DNA from 2 places in the Dorea sp. 210702-DFI.3.17 genome. Region 1 is predicted to be linked to the other one. Evidence: riboswitches for the same ligand, from Rfam matches in the RefSeq annotation. Region 1 holds a riboswitch; the other holds the start of a gene.
What was found. Region 1 has a riboswitch for cobalamin ahead of LI149_RS15560 (uroporphyrinogen decarboxylase family protein). Riboswitches for the same ligand answer to the same signal wherever they lie in the genome.

Region 1 (5,988 bases):
CGAGTGTGGCAGGTCCGATTTCAACAGCTATAGCAGTCAGGCCAGTTGAAAAGGTTCTTCGCGACACGAGAAAGAATCCGGAAATGCTTCACAAATTGCTTGATTTAACAGTTGTCTGTTCTTTAAAATGGTTTGAAGCATTTTATCATGAGTTCGGATCAGTTGGAACCAATTTTTCTGATCCGGTAACTTGTATGGATGTAATTAGTAAGAAGCAATTTGATGAATTTTCGCTTCCTTATATTAAAAAACTGATTGATGGAACAGAGAAAATTATGGGATCAAGACCGGGAGCTCATATTTGTGGTAAGACAAGCCCTATTTGGAGTGATCTTGCAGATGCAGGTCTATTTTCATTCAGTATCGATAATTGCGAGGATTTGGAGGTTGCTAAGCGTGAGGTGGGGGACCGGATGCGCTTTGCCGGAAATGTTCCGCCGATCGAAGTGATGAAAGATGGATCGATTGATGATGTCATTGAGGCATGTAAAGACTGCTTGAGAAAATGTGGAGATAATCCCAAAGGTTACATTTTGAATACAGGATGTCAGCTCCCGATTGGTACACCGAAGAGAAATGTTGAGGCATTCATCTATGCGGCAAGAAAATACGGTCGTGGTGCGCAGTTAGGAAAGCTTCCGAGAGGCATTCTGGAAGATTAAAATATGCAAAAATGATATTTTGAAGCAAAAAAGATATCGAAAATGCATAATTTTCCACATGAACTTGCAAAAAACTGGTTGATGAATCAGAATAAGGTATGATATAATTTTATAACAGAGAAAAGGCATTGTCTTATGACAGTGCTTTTTTGGGGTAAAATATAACGGGGAAATAAAATCAAGTAAAGAGAGGTTAAAATCATGAAACAAAAGAAAAAAATGTCTTTGGCAATGCAGATTTTTATCGCATTGATTCTTGCAATTGTAGTAGGACTTCTGATGCAGAGTCATGCAGAATTTGCAGAGAGTTACATTAAGCCGTTTGGAACAATTTTCCTGAACCTTGTAAAGTTCATCGTAGTTCCAATCGTATTATTCTCCATTATGTGTGGGATTATCTCCATGCAGGATATTAAAAAAGTAGGAGCAATTGGTTTGAAGACCGTTGTATACTATATGTGTACAACCGCATTTGCAATCACATTTGGATTGATTGGAGGAAATCTGTTCAAAGGAATGTTCCCGGTCGTTGCAACAACAGACTTGACTTATGAAGCAGCAGAGTCGGTATCATTTATGGATACAATTGTGAATATTTTCCCATCCAATTTTATTGCACCGATGTCTGAGTCCAATATGCTTCAGGTAATTGTGATGTCAGTATTGTTCGGATTTGCGATTATTCTGATTGGACCGGAGAAAAATCCACGTTTGATTCAGGGGTGTAATGATCTGAATGATATGTTTATGAAATGTATGGAGATGATCTTAAGATTATCTCCAATCGGAGTATTCTGTCTGTTGTGCCCGGTTATTGCAGTAAATGGTCCGATGATCATCGGTTCACTGGCAATGGTGCTTTTAGCAGCGTATGTCTGCTACATTATACATGCAGTTGTTGTATATTCATTAGCAGTAAAGACAATGGGCGGTATGAGTCCGATCGCATTCTTTAAAGGAATGCTTCCGGCAATGATGTTTGCATTTTCCAGTGCTTCTTCCGTAGGAACACTTCCAATCAATATGGAGTGTGTAGAGAACATGGGAGCATCAAAAGAAGTGACTTCATTTGTGCTTCCGCTTGGAGCAACAATTAACATGGATGGAACTGCAATTTATCAGGGAGTATGTGCAATCTTTATCGCGTCCTGTTATGGAATCAACCTGACACTTCCACAGATGCTGACGATTATCCTGACAGCAACACTGGCATCTATCGGAACAGCAGGTGTGCCGGGATCTGGAATGGTTATGCTGGCAATGGTACTTACATCTGTAGGACTTCCAGTAGATGGAATCGCTCTTGTAGCCGGAGTGGATCGTATCTTTGATATGGGACGTACAACAGTAAACATCACAGGTGATGCAAGCTGCTGTATGGTTGTCACAAATCTTGAGAAAAAGAAAGCATTAAGAAAAAAATAAGTATGTAGTTTCGCAAGTAGGAATGTAGAGCCATTCTTAATTATGTACACTTGGTTTTTATGAGTTTATTCTTTTTAGGAATTCCATGAAGACTGAGTGTATTTTATTTGGAAAAACGATAATTGGGTAGATATATCAATATTATTTATTTGAAATAAGCGTGCTTAATAATTATACTGGATGCAGAAGACTATATTAGTGATGGATTTGACATTTAAAAGGGAATTTGGTGAGAATCCAGGGCAGCCTATTCTACTGTAAGATGGACGAAGCTTCAACGGAGTCACTGGTATTTATATCCGCAACAGAACAGCAGTAATATAAGCCGGGAAGAGGAAAGCAGAGGATGAAATCAAGCCAGGAAACCTGCTATATAGGAATTGGGATTTTCGGTAGGGAAAAGAACAGACACTTCGTTTTATTTTCCCTGCCTTTTTTAGTGGAAAAATATTTTATACTGATCGTTCATGACAGTGATAGAAGTTATAGTGTATAAAATCCAGGGGGAATGTTGAGAAACTTATTGTTTGCATGTATAATACGAGGAGGAGATTTATGCACGAATTAGACCAGATGACACCGAATCAAAGACTGAATGCTTTTATGACAGGACAATCGATGGATCGAATGCTTGCAATGCCGGTCATAGTATCTATGTCAGGCGATGTATGTGGGATGACTCATCGCGAGAAAAGAAGCTCACCGGAGAATGAGGCAAAGTGTCAGATTGAAGCGTACAAAAGATTTGGTAATGACCTTGCAGTCATTGAATACGGGCTTCACATGGTAGGAGTTGGGCTTGGGGGAACGACCAATGATTCGGAGTTTCAGACACCTGCAATCGCAACGTATCCGCTTGAAAGTTTGGATGATATTGACAAGCTGGATCCGGAACGTCTGAAGATTGTCTTATCGATATTTATAAAGAGTTCATTCAAGAAGGGGTATTGATCTTACAATGTGATCCACTCGCTTCTGGCACAATCTTGAGAAATAGTCAGTATCAGGAGTTTGTGCTTCCGTATGCAAAAAAAGTAAATCAGGCAATTCATAATGCAGGAGGAATGGTCTGCTATCATATATGTGGGGATACGACCAAAACAATTGATGACATGGCAGATGCAGGAAGTGATATGATCAGTGTGGACAATGTCGTTGATTTGGAGCATGTAAAAAATACAGCAGGGCAGAAGATGCCGATTCTTGGAAATGTGGCACCGGTCGACTATTTTATTCAGGGAACAAAGGAAGAAATGGATGCAGCTGTAAAGAGGTGTTTGCAGAAAGCATGGGATTCACCGAATGGTTATATTCTTGCCTCTGGATGTGATCTTTCCGGTCAGGTAAAATTGGAGAATATTGAAGCGTTTATGAATGCAGCAAGAAAGTATGGGAAATGGCCATTAGATCCTAAGAACTTTGAGTAAAATGTGTCGGAAAGATAATCTGCCAAATTTGAATAAAAAGATATAAAATCAGAAAACTAATCTGATGGAGGTAGATAAAAAGGACATGGTTGTTCAGATCATATCTGGATTTCGGGGATCCGGAAAAACAACATTCTTAAATCAATGTATAGAACAGATAAAGGGAAAGACTGCGGTAATTCAAAATGATTTTGGTGCACAAGTAGTTGACCGGGAAAATGTAGAAGGCAGCTTGATCTATGAAGAAATCGGTGAGGGCTGTATTTGCTGCGGGATGGCACTTGAGTTTGAAGAAAAGATGCGCCGGATTGCCATGGAAGATTGCCTGGACAGAATTTTTATAGAAGCATCTGGATTTGGAAAACTGTCCGATGTCGTGAAAGTATGTACGCAGCTAAAAGAGAAGGAACATCTTGAGATGGTGATTGGACCGAATGTTACAGTTGTAGACATTGGCATGGTGGAGGCATATGCCTCCGGACTGGGAGAATTTTATGTAGACCAGATTGAACATGCAGATGTGATTCTGGTCAATAATATTGATTCAGACGATGTGGAACCGGAGGAAATAGAAGAAGGCTGGAAAGCGCTGGAACGACTGAATACGAAAGCGTTGAAAAGTGAAGATGCACGGGAAGTATTAAAAAGTGTAATGGAATCCGGAAACATAGATCAAAATCTTCAGATAGAAGGAGATACGCTTATAAAATATCTTGGAGCTGACGCATTTGTAGAAGTGCCGGATGGTATCCGGATCATTGCAGACAGTGCTTTTGAGTATTGCATGGAAGTGCAGGAAGTGCATTTGCCAGATTCAGTGGAACGAATCGGAAAGCATGCCTTTCAGGGGAGTGGAATCAAAAAGATACATTTACCGGAAAGCATAAAAACAATCGACATTTATGCTTTCAGCGGAACACCTTTGGAATATATGGAATTACCGGAGAATTTGCAGAAACTTGGGCACAGTGCATTCCGTTATTGCAGGATGTTAAAAAAAGCGAAGTTTCCAGAACATCTGGTGGAGATTCCACATGATACATTCAATGATTGTGGAAAACTGCGGGAAGTAATACTGCCGCATGATACAGAAGTGATTGGGGCTCATGCATTTTCCGGGTGCGCGGCTCTGGAACAGGTGGATTTACCGGAGAGTGTGAAGCGAATTGAAGAAGGTGCTTTTGTGACTTGTGTCAGTCTGGAGAAAGTACATTTGCCAAAAGGACTGGAAGTGGTAGAACGCAAGGTGTTTTACCGGTGTACGAATTTAAAAGAACTTCATTTCCCAAAACGGGTGACAGAGTTTGGCAAAGGCATTTTTTCACAATGTTCTGCATTAAAACGAGTGTATATAGAAGGAAACCCGGTGGATGAAGAAGTGTTTCAGGACTGGGATATGTGGACAACTTGCTATGACATGGAAGAAATCATTGCACCGAATATGAGGATTACGAGATTTGCAAAAGAATGGAGAATGTGGGCGGCAGCAGGACTTGCAGATTACCTGGTAGAACAGGGAGATGTAAGAAGTGAAATCCTTGATTCTTATGTGAAGGATCTGAAAGAAAACCGGAGTTCCTATGAAGTCCTTTTATTAGAAAATAAAAAGTTATTACAGTTTTTCATTCATTACAATTTATTGGCGGAACAGGCAGTGAACAGGCTTCTGAATCAGTCACTGCAAAAATCCGACATGGAGATCCGTAGCATGCTGTTGAATTATCAGAATGAAATCCAAAATGAGGATAAGAAGGAGGAGACGGGCAGCCAGCTTGATCAGCTTCTGGCAGCGTTGTCATAATATTTATGAATATTAGGGAAGCAAAAGAGCAGATTGAACATGCGGTAAAATTGTACCTGGAAAAGGATGAAAAAGGCAGATATATAATTCCGACAGAAAAGCAGCGTCCGGTATTTTTGATGGGAGCACCGGGAATCGGTAAAACTGCAATTATGGAGCAGGTTGCGCAGGAACTTGGAGTAGCACTTGTGTCTTACACGATGACACATCACACAAGGCAGAGTGCACTGGGACTTCCATACATTGTAGAAAAGGAGTATGGCGGAGAAAAATTTCAGGTATCTGAGTATACGATGAGTGAGATTATTGCAGCGGTTTATGAAGTGATGGAGGACACTGGGATACGTGAAGGAATCCTTTTTCTGGATGAGATCAATTGTGTATCTGAGACTTTGGCGCCGGCGATGCTTCAGTTCTTACAGTACAAGACATTTGGACAACACAAAGTGCCTGAGGGCTGGATTATCGTAACAGCAGGGAATCCGCCAGAATACAATCATTCTGTGAGGGAATTCGATATTGCGTCCTGGGACCGCGTAAAGAGAATGGATGTAGAGCCTGATTATAGTGTCTGGAAAACATATGCTTATGAGCAGGGGATGCACCCGGCAATCCTGACTTATCTGGATCTGAAGAAAGATGCATTTTATTCCGTGAAAAATACTGTGGATGG
Region 2 (5,988 bases), on a different contig from region 1:
CTCCAAATCGTCCCATTGGATTGTTGTAAAGTGTATACAGGGCATTGAACACAATTCCAAAATCTGCTTCCAAATGCTCTTTATACTCTAGTTCCATAGCGGTCTGATCCGGTGGGAAAAAGGCTCCCGCCGGATTGTACACCATGTTCAACACCAACTCAGGATTCTTTCCATAGCCAAGTGTATTTAATTTCTGTAATACTTGTATTGCCCCGTCAAATGTACCGGTTCCCCGTACTCGATCCATCTGATCTGCCCTATAATAAGGCAGGGAACATACAATTTCTACTTTCTGTCTGGCATAAAATTCAATCAAATGTTCATATTCCGGATTCATCTCTGGCACTCCCCCTGTAATATCAATGGTCTGCACTTGTTGTTCTCTTGCAAATTGAATACAATCCTTCATCCAGAATCTTCTGCATCTCTTCCGGCTTGGAAATATCATGCTTTAACAGCCCTTTACAATTACAGACAGCATATTTTTCCTGGAATTTCTGTAAAAATTCTGCACGTTTTGCATTCATAATATCCTTCTGCCCCATATGCTTCACTTCGCAGTGTCCATATTTTAATCCAAGAACGATCATTGCTCCGACAACAGCACTGTACTCCTTTTACCGATTCCAGATTTCCCTTCACGAATCGCTCTGCTGATGCAAGAATCTCTCTTTTCTCACGATCCAGACAAGGCAAAAATACTTTGCCGGACTCCAGATTCTTCTCACCGATTCCTAGTTCTTCAAGTTTTGCATAAATGTCTGTCACTTTAACCTTCAAATAGGGTTTCAAAAATGTATAACAGTTCGGGCAAAGCATGATAACCTCTTCCACGCCTCTTTTTTCAAACTCATCATTAATACGCTGTATAATTCTCTTTTCATCAGCTTCCAGTCCAAGCTCCGCAATCGGCTTTCCACAACAGTCATAGGCAACTCCGATTCCGTGTTCTTTCAGAAGTTTCACAAGCTTCTTCATTGTCTTTGGATAAAAAGAAGGAAAATTACACCCTGGGAAAAGGATGCATTTTCCAGTTGCATTACGATAATTTTTCATATAAAGTTCTGATAAAATACAGAAACCTCTATCACGCTTTCTTTTTATTGCATGATAGAGGTTTCCAATTACATACTATTCATTTCACATTTTGTTACAAAATAAAGATTATTACTGTACCAATTCCGGATTGGACACACTGACTTTATGGTCATACCATTTACCCTTTGTTCCAATCAATGCCAGATCAAATTCATCGTCCAGTGTCGGTACCGGTACGTCAAAGGAATATACTTCCTTTGGCGCGGAACCATCAGAATAAGTAATCTCTGTTGTCTCTGACGGATCAATCAGATCTGCCCCGTCTTTCTGTGCATCTTCTGCTGAGCCTAAGAATAACTGTACGATATTTTTAGAATTCAATGTAATATGTACTGTCATCTTACCATCTTTAACAGTCAGCGTTGCTTTTCCGTCATTATAGTCCGGATTCTCGTGGAACATACCGCTGTCTGTATTAAAATCTACCTTATAAGTTCCATCTTCCAGCTCAGGCTCCTTCGCATCTTTGCTGTCAGTCTTTGCTTCTGACGCATCATCTTTGGAAGCTTCTGTTTTTGTGTCATCTTTCTTATCCGTATTACTTCCGCATCCGGCAAGCATTGTCATTGCCATACTGGCGGAAAGTAATAAAACTAATAATTTCTTTTTTAACATGTCCATTCTCTCTTTTCTAATTATTTTTCTTTATAATTGTACTCTGAAAATCTGACCTGTCAACTATTTAGCTTCAATTGCAGCTTTTGTATGTGCTACATAAATCTGCTGAATTGCATCAATCTCTCCAAGACCTGCAATCTGTGATTCTACACTGTCAAATGCTTTTGACGCTTCAAACTGGCTCTTCCATGAATCATCATCGTCTCCTGCCATATCATTGTTCGCATGATCTCCTGCAACAACCATCAGTGGACGAAGGATTACTTTCTTATATCCGGCCTCTTTGATTTTCTCAATGACTGCCTGACACTCTGTATCTTCCGGCTCACCTTCTACAGTTCCGATAAATACATTCTTATATCCAAGCTGCTCAATCTGTGTCTGCATCTGATCATAACTTACATTTGCAACGTGTGAAGTTCCATGTCCCATGAATACAAATGCGGTTCCATCTTCGGCTGCTGCATCAATGCTGTCATAGTTTGCTGTCTTAACTGCTTCGTCTGTGATTGCTTTTGCAACTGCTTCTTTGTCTGCATTGATAACTGTTGCATCTGCTCCAACTTCGCCGAGAAGAGGCTCAGCAATCTTTACAGATTCAAATTTATCTTTATATTTTTCCACTGTCTCTGATAACTCATCATACTCTGCGCCATGCATCAGATGTGTCGGCTGAACAACAAGGTTTTTAACTCCATTGTCTACTGCACGCTCCAGCGCCTGCTCCATGTTGTCGATCTTCTCATCATCACGGGCCTGTACGTGATTGATGATGATCTGAGCTGTAAATGCTCTTCTTACTGACCAGTCTGGATTAGCAGCCTGAAGTGCTTTCTCAATTCCACCGATATCTTTTGTACGGCTGTCATTGAATGATGTACCAAAACTTACAACAAGAAGTTCATTCTCACCAATCTCGTCCTGATTTAACGGATCATCTTTCGAAGCGTCACCTGTATCTCTTCCGAAGTAATCAGGATCTGCGTTTTCACCTTCTACTAATTCTTTTTGGGCATCTGTTAATGCGTCCCAGGCTTCCTTAGCTTCTTTGCACTGTTCATCTGTCTTGTCAGTTCTCTCCTGAACATAGATATCATCAATCAGTTTTGCCACCTTGTCTGCTGCCACCTGATCGCTGTCCTCCTTCGTATCCTCTGTCTTTGCATCACTCTTTGCGTCAGAACTTCCTGAATTTCCTCCACATCCTGCAAGCAGAGACATACTCATAGCTGCAGTAAGTAATACGACTACCAATTTTTTCTTCATCTTTCCATCCTCCATTTTTTTCTAAGATACAAAATAATTTTTCCGGAGGTTTCTTATTACATAGAAATTCATATAATAAAAAATCCCTGCCATTAAAAAATGAACAGAGAGTACGCAAAACAAACTATTGACGAAATTATCTTCCTTCCGTCAAATAGCCTTTCTATGTATTTCGTACTGCCAGTTCCTCGTGGCCTGAACAAATATGTTCCTGTACTGTGAAAGGCAGGTATCCCGGCTTATTGCTCAGGCGCTCTAAAATCAGCCTTCCCGGTCTCCCAGTGGCATGTAGGATTCAAAGCTCGCAAAATACGGTGACGAGTTCGTACAGGATTCACACCTGTTTCCCTTTTCATCAGCCAGATAAATAACTTTTTATAATATCTTTCTCTGACTGACACCTCACACATTTTTTATTCTTTTGTATCTTTAACTATTACTTTTACAATCTAACACATCTGATAATTACTGTCAATACATCAGCCTGTCAGACTGTATTCCATATTGGTTTCTCACTTCCATTACGGCCGGGATAAAATCCGGTCGATTTCTCTGGAAGCCTCACTCTTTGTCAGTGTATGTATGTCCATTTCTATAGAAATATTCTTCTGTTGCATAAGCCTTGTGAGAAATGCGATCTGTTTTGCGGTTATCGGTTCTTTTTTCTTCACCTTATATGCCAAGGGCTGTGGTTTAAAAACCTTCGGTTCCTTTTCCTCATAAAAATGCGCCATAGACTGATACAGTTTTGCGGTTGCCAGAGCATCATGATATGCCCGGTGCGCCGCCACATTTTCGATATGATAGTATTCGCAGAGTGCGCCAAGCTTTCTGGATGGAAGGTCTGCGTGAACAACTTTGGCAATCTTAAGTGTATCAATTCCCATATGATCATAAGTGTAACCAAGTTCTTTTGCTTTTGTCTTCACAAAGCTGAAGTCGAACTGCACATTATGTCCGATCAGCGTATCCTGTTCGCAGAATTCAAGGAACTCCGGCAATACTTCGCCGCAGTTCCCTGCTCCTTCTACCATATCATTTGTAATTCCGGTCAGTTGCGTAATCATCGGAGGTATCCCGGCCTCCGGTTCAATAAAACGAATAAAACGGTCAACAACTTTTCCTTCCCGTACTTTCAATGCACCAATCTCAATAATCTCATTGTGCTCCGGGCTAAGTCCAGTCGTCTCTATGTCAAATGCAACATATGATTTTAACATCTTACTTGTCCGTCTCTTTCTCATCCATTGCTCTTACTTTGTCATTTGCATACAATACGCCGCGCATACAGCCATTGCCTTTCACATCTGGATAACCTTCCTCATTATAACAGACTGTAATCACACAGCCATTGCGACAACCAGTACAAGTAAATTTCAAATCTGACATTTTCTCTTCCTCCCCCGCGCCTTTGCGGACTGATGCATGATTCATTTTTTCGCTACCCACGGATTTTTTTGTGCTATGCACTTCTTCAATCCTTAATATTACTAGTATAACATTTTGTTCATTTCTTAACAATGTACATATCTACCCATTTTGTCTATATTTACAAATTATTTTTCGTATTTTTATCTAAAATAGACAATGATTTTTCTTGTTTTTAATATTATACTGTACTTTAGATAAAAAGGTTAATTATTTTAAAAGGAGAGGTAATCATGAACGAAGTATTGAATAACATTTATACTCGAAGATCTATTCGTAAATTCAAAGAGCAGGACGTTCCAAAGGATCTCGTAGATGAGATTGTCAAAGCAGGAACTTACGCTCCAAGCGGCAAGAACTTACAGACATACCGATTCTATGTAATGCAGAATGCAGATTCTATCAAGAGTCTTCAGGATGTTGTAGCAAAGGGAATGGAGAACCCTGCTTACACATTGTACGGAGCAAAGACAATTGTACTTGTTGCATGTGAGAAAGAAGCTGTCAACGGAGTCAGCGACTGCTCATGCGCGATTGAAAATATGCTTCTTGCAGCACACTCACTTGGACTTGGTGCATGCTGGATCAACCAGTTAAAATACTGTGGAGACAAAGCAGAAGTTGCTGATTACCTGGAAGGTCTTGGAATTGACAAAGACATGCAGGTTGTCGGAATGGTAGGAATGGGATATCCTGATGAAGAGCGCGAGGCTGCTAAGAGACAGGATGATCTTGTTACATATTTAAATTAGTTTTTAGTTTCTTTGCATATAGAAATGGAGAGTGGTTTTGTTCCACTCTCCATTTTCTTATTCTCATACCATTGATATGTTTTCATTTTCTAAAATTCAAGAATGCCTCAACAATCTATAATTCCACAGATATGTTCTGCTTTTCTATTCCATGTTTTTCGGCATAACCGGTCAGGAATAATGTCAACGCTCCGTCTCCTGTTACATTGCAGGCTGTTCCGAAGCTATCCTGAAGTGCGAAGATTGCAAGCATCAATGCTGTACCGTCATCGCCAAATCCAAGAACGCCTGTAATGAGTCCCAATGATGCCATTACCGTTCCTCCTGGAACTCCAGGGGCTCCAATGGCGAAAATCGCAAGCAGGACGCAGAACAGTACCAATGTCTGAATATCTGGTAATGTACCATATAATACCTTGGACACGATCATACAGAAAAACACTTCCGTCAATACGGATCCGCACAGATGGATATTTGCAAACAACGGTACACCAAAATCCACCATATCTTCTCTTAAAACTTTAGATTTTCTCGCACACCGAAGCGCAACTGCAAGTGTTGCGGCAGAAGACATCGTTCCAACTGCTGTAATATAAGCCGGTCCATAATGCTTTACGACTTCAATTGGATTCTTTCCAGAATAGACTCCTGCTACAACATACAGCACTGTCAGCCAGATATAATGTCCGATCATAACGATTACGACCGCACTGACAAATACCGGAAGCTGCTTTGTAATAGTTCCATCATATGATAAACAAGTGAATGTAAATGCAATAAACACTGGAAGAATTGGAATAATAATCTTTGACACAATTGCAAGTAC

Region 2: another riboswitch for cobalamin. It lies ahead of LI149_RS08940 (sirohydrochlorin cobaltochelatase); the one in region 1 lies ahead of LI149_RS15560 (uroporphyrinogen decarboxylase family protein).

The regions. Positions count from the first base shown of each region.
Region 1 is NZ_JAJCNB010000005.1:17,774-23,761, forward strand. It holds gene LI149_RS05105 (uroporphyrinogen decarboxylase family protein) at 1-662, shown strand, start outside; gene LI149_RS05110 (dicarboxylate/amino acid:cation symporter) at 864-2,087, shown strand; cobalamin riboswitch at 2,267-2,476, shown strand; gene LI149_RS15560 (uroporphyrinogen decarboxylase family protein) at 2,643-3,038, shown strand; gene LI149_RS15565 (uroporphyrinogen decarboxylase family protein) at 3,035-3,514, shown strand; gene LI149_RS05120 (leucine-rich repeat protein) at 3,579-5,315, shown strand; gene LI149_RS05125 (ATP-binding protein) at 5,321-5,988, shown strand, end outside.
Region 2 is NZ_JAJCNB010000015.1:27,514-33,501, reverse strand. It holds partial or broken gene LI149_RS08960 (DUF3641 domain-containing protein) at 1-409, opposite strand, end outside; gene LI149_RS15715 (hypothetical protein) at 360-545, opposite strand; gene LI149_RS08950 (heterodisulfide reductase-related iron-sulfur binding cluster) at 469-1,056, opposite strand; gene LI149_RS08945 (hypothetical protein) at 1,168-1,713, opposite strand; gene LI149_RS08940 (sirohydrochlorin cobaltochelatase) at 1,777-2,982, opposite strand; cobalamin riboswitch at 3,189-3,402, opposite strand; gene LI149_RS08935 (PolC-type DNA polymerase III) at 3,504-4,202, opposite strand; gene LI149_RS08930 (hypothetical protein) at 4,204-4,371, opposite strand; gene LI149_RS08925 (nitroreductase) at 4,644-5,162, shown strand; gene LI149_RS08920 (dicarboxylate/amino acid:cation symporter) at 5,278-5,988, opposite strand, start outside.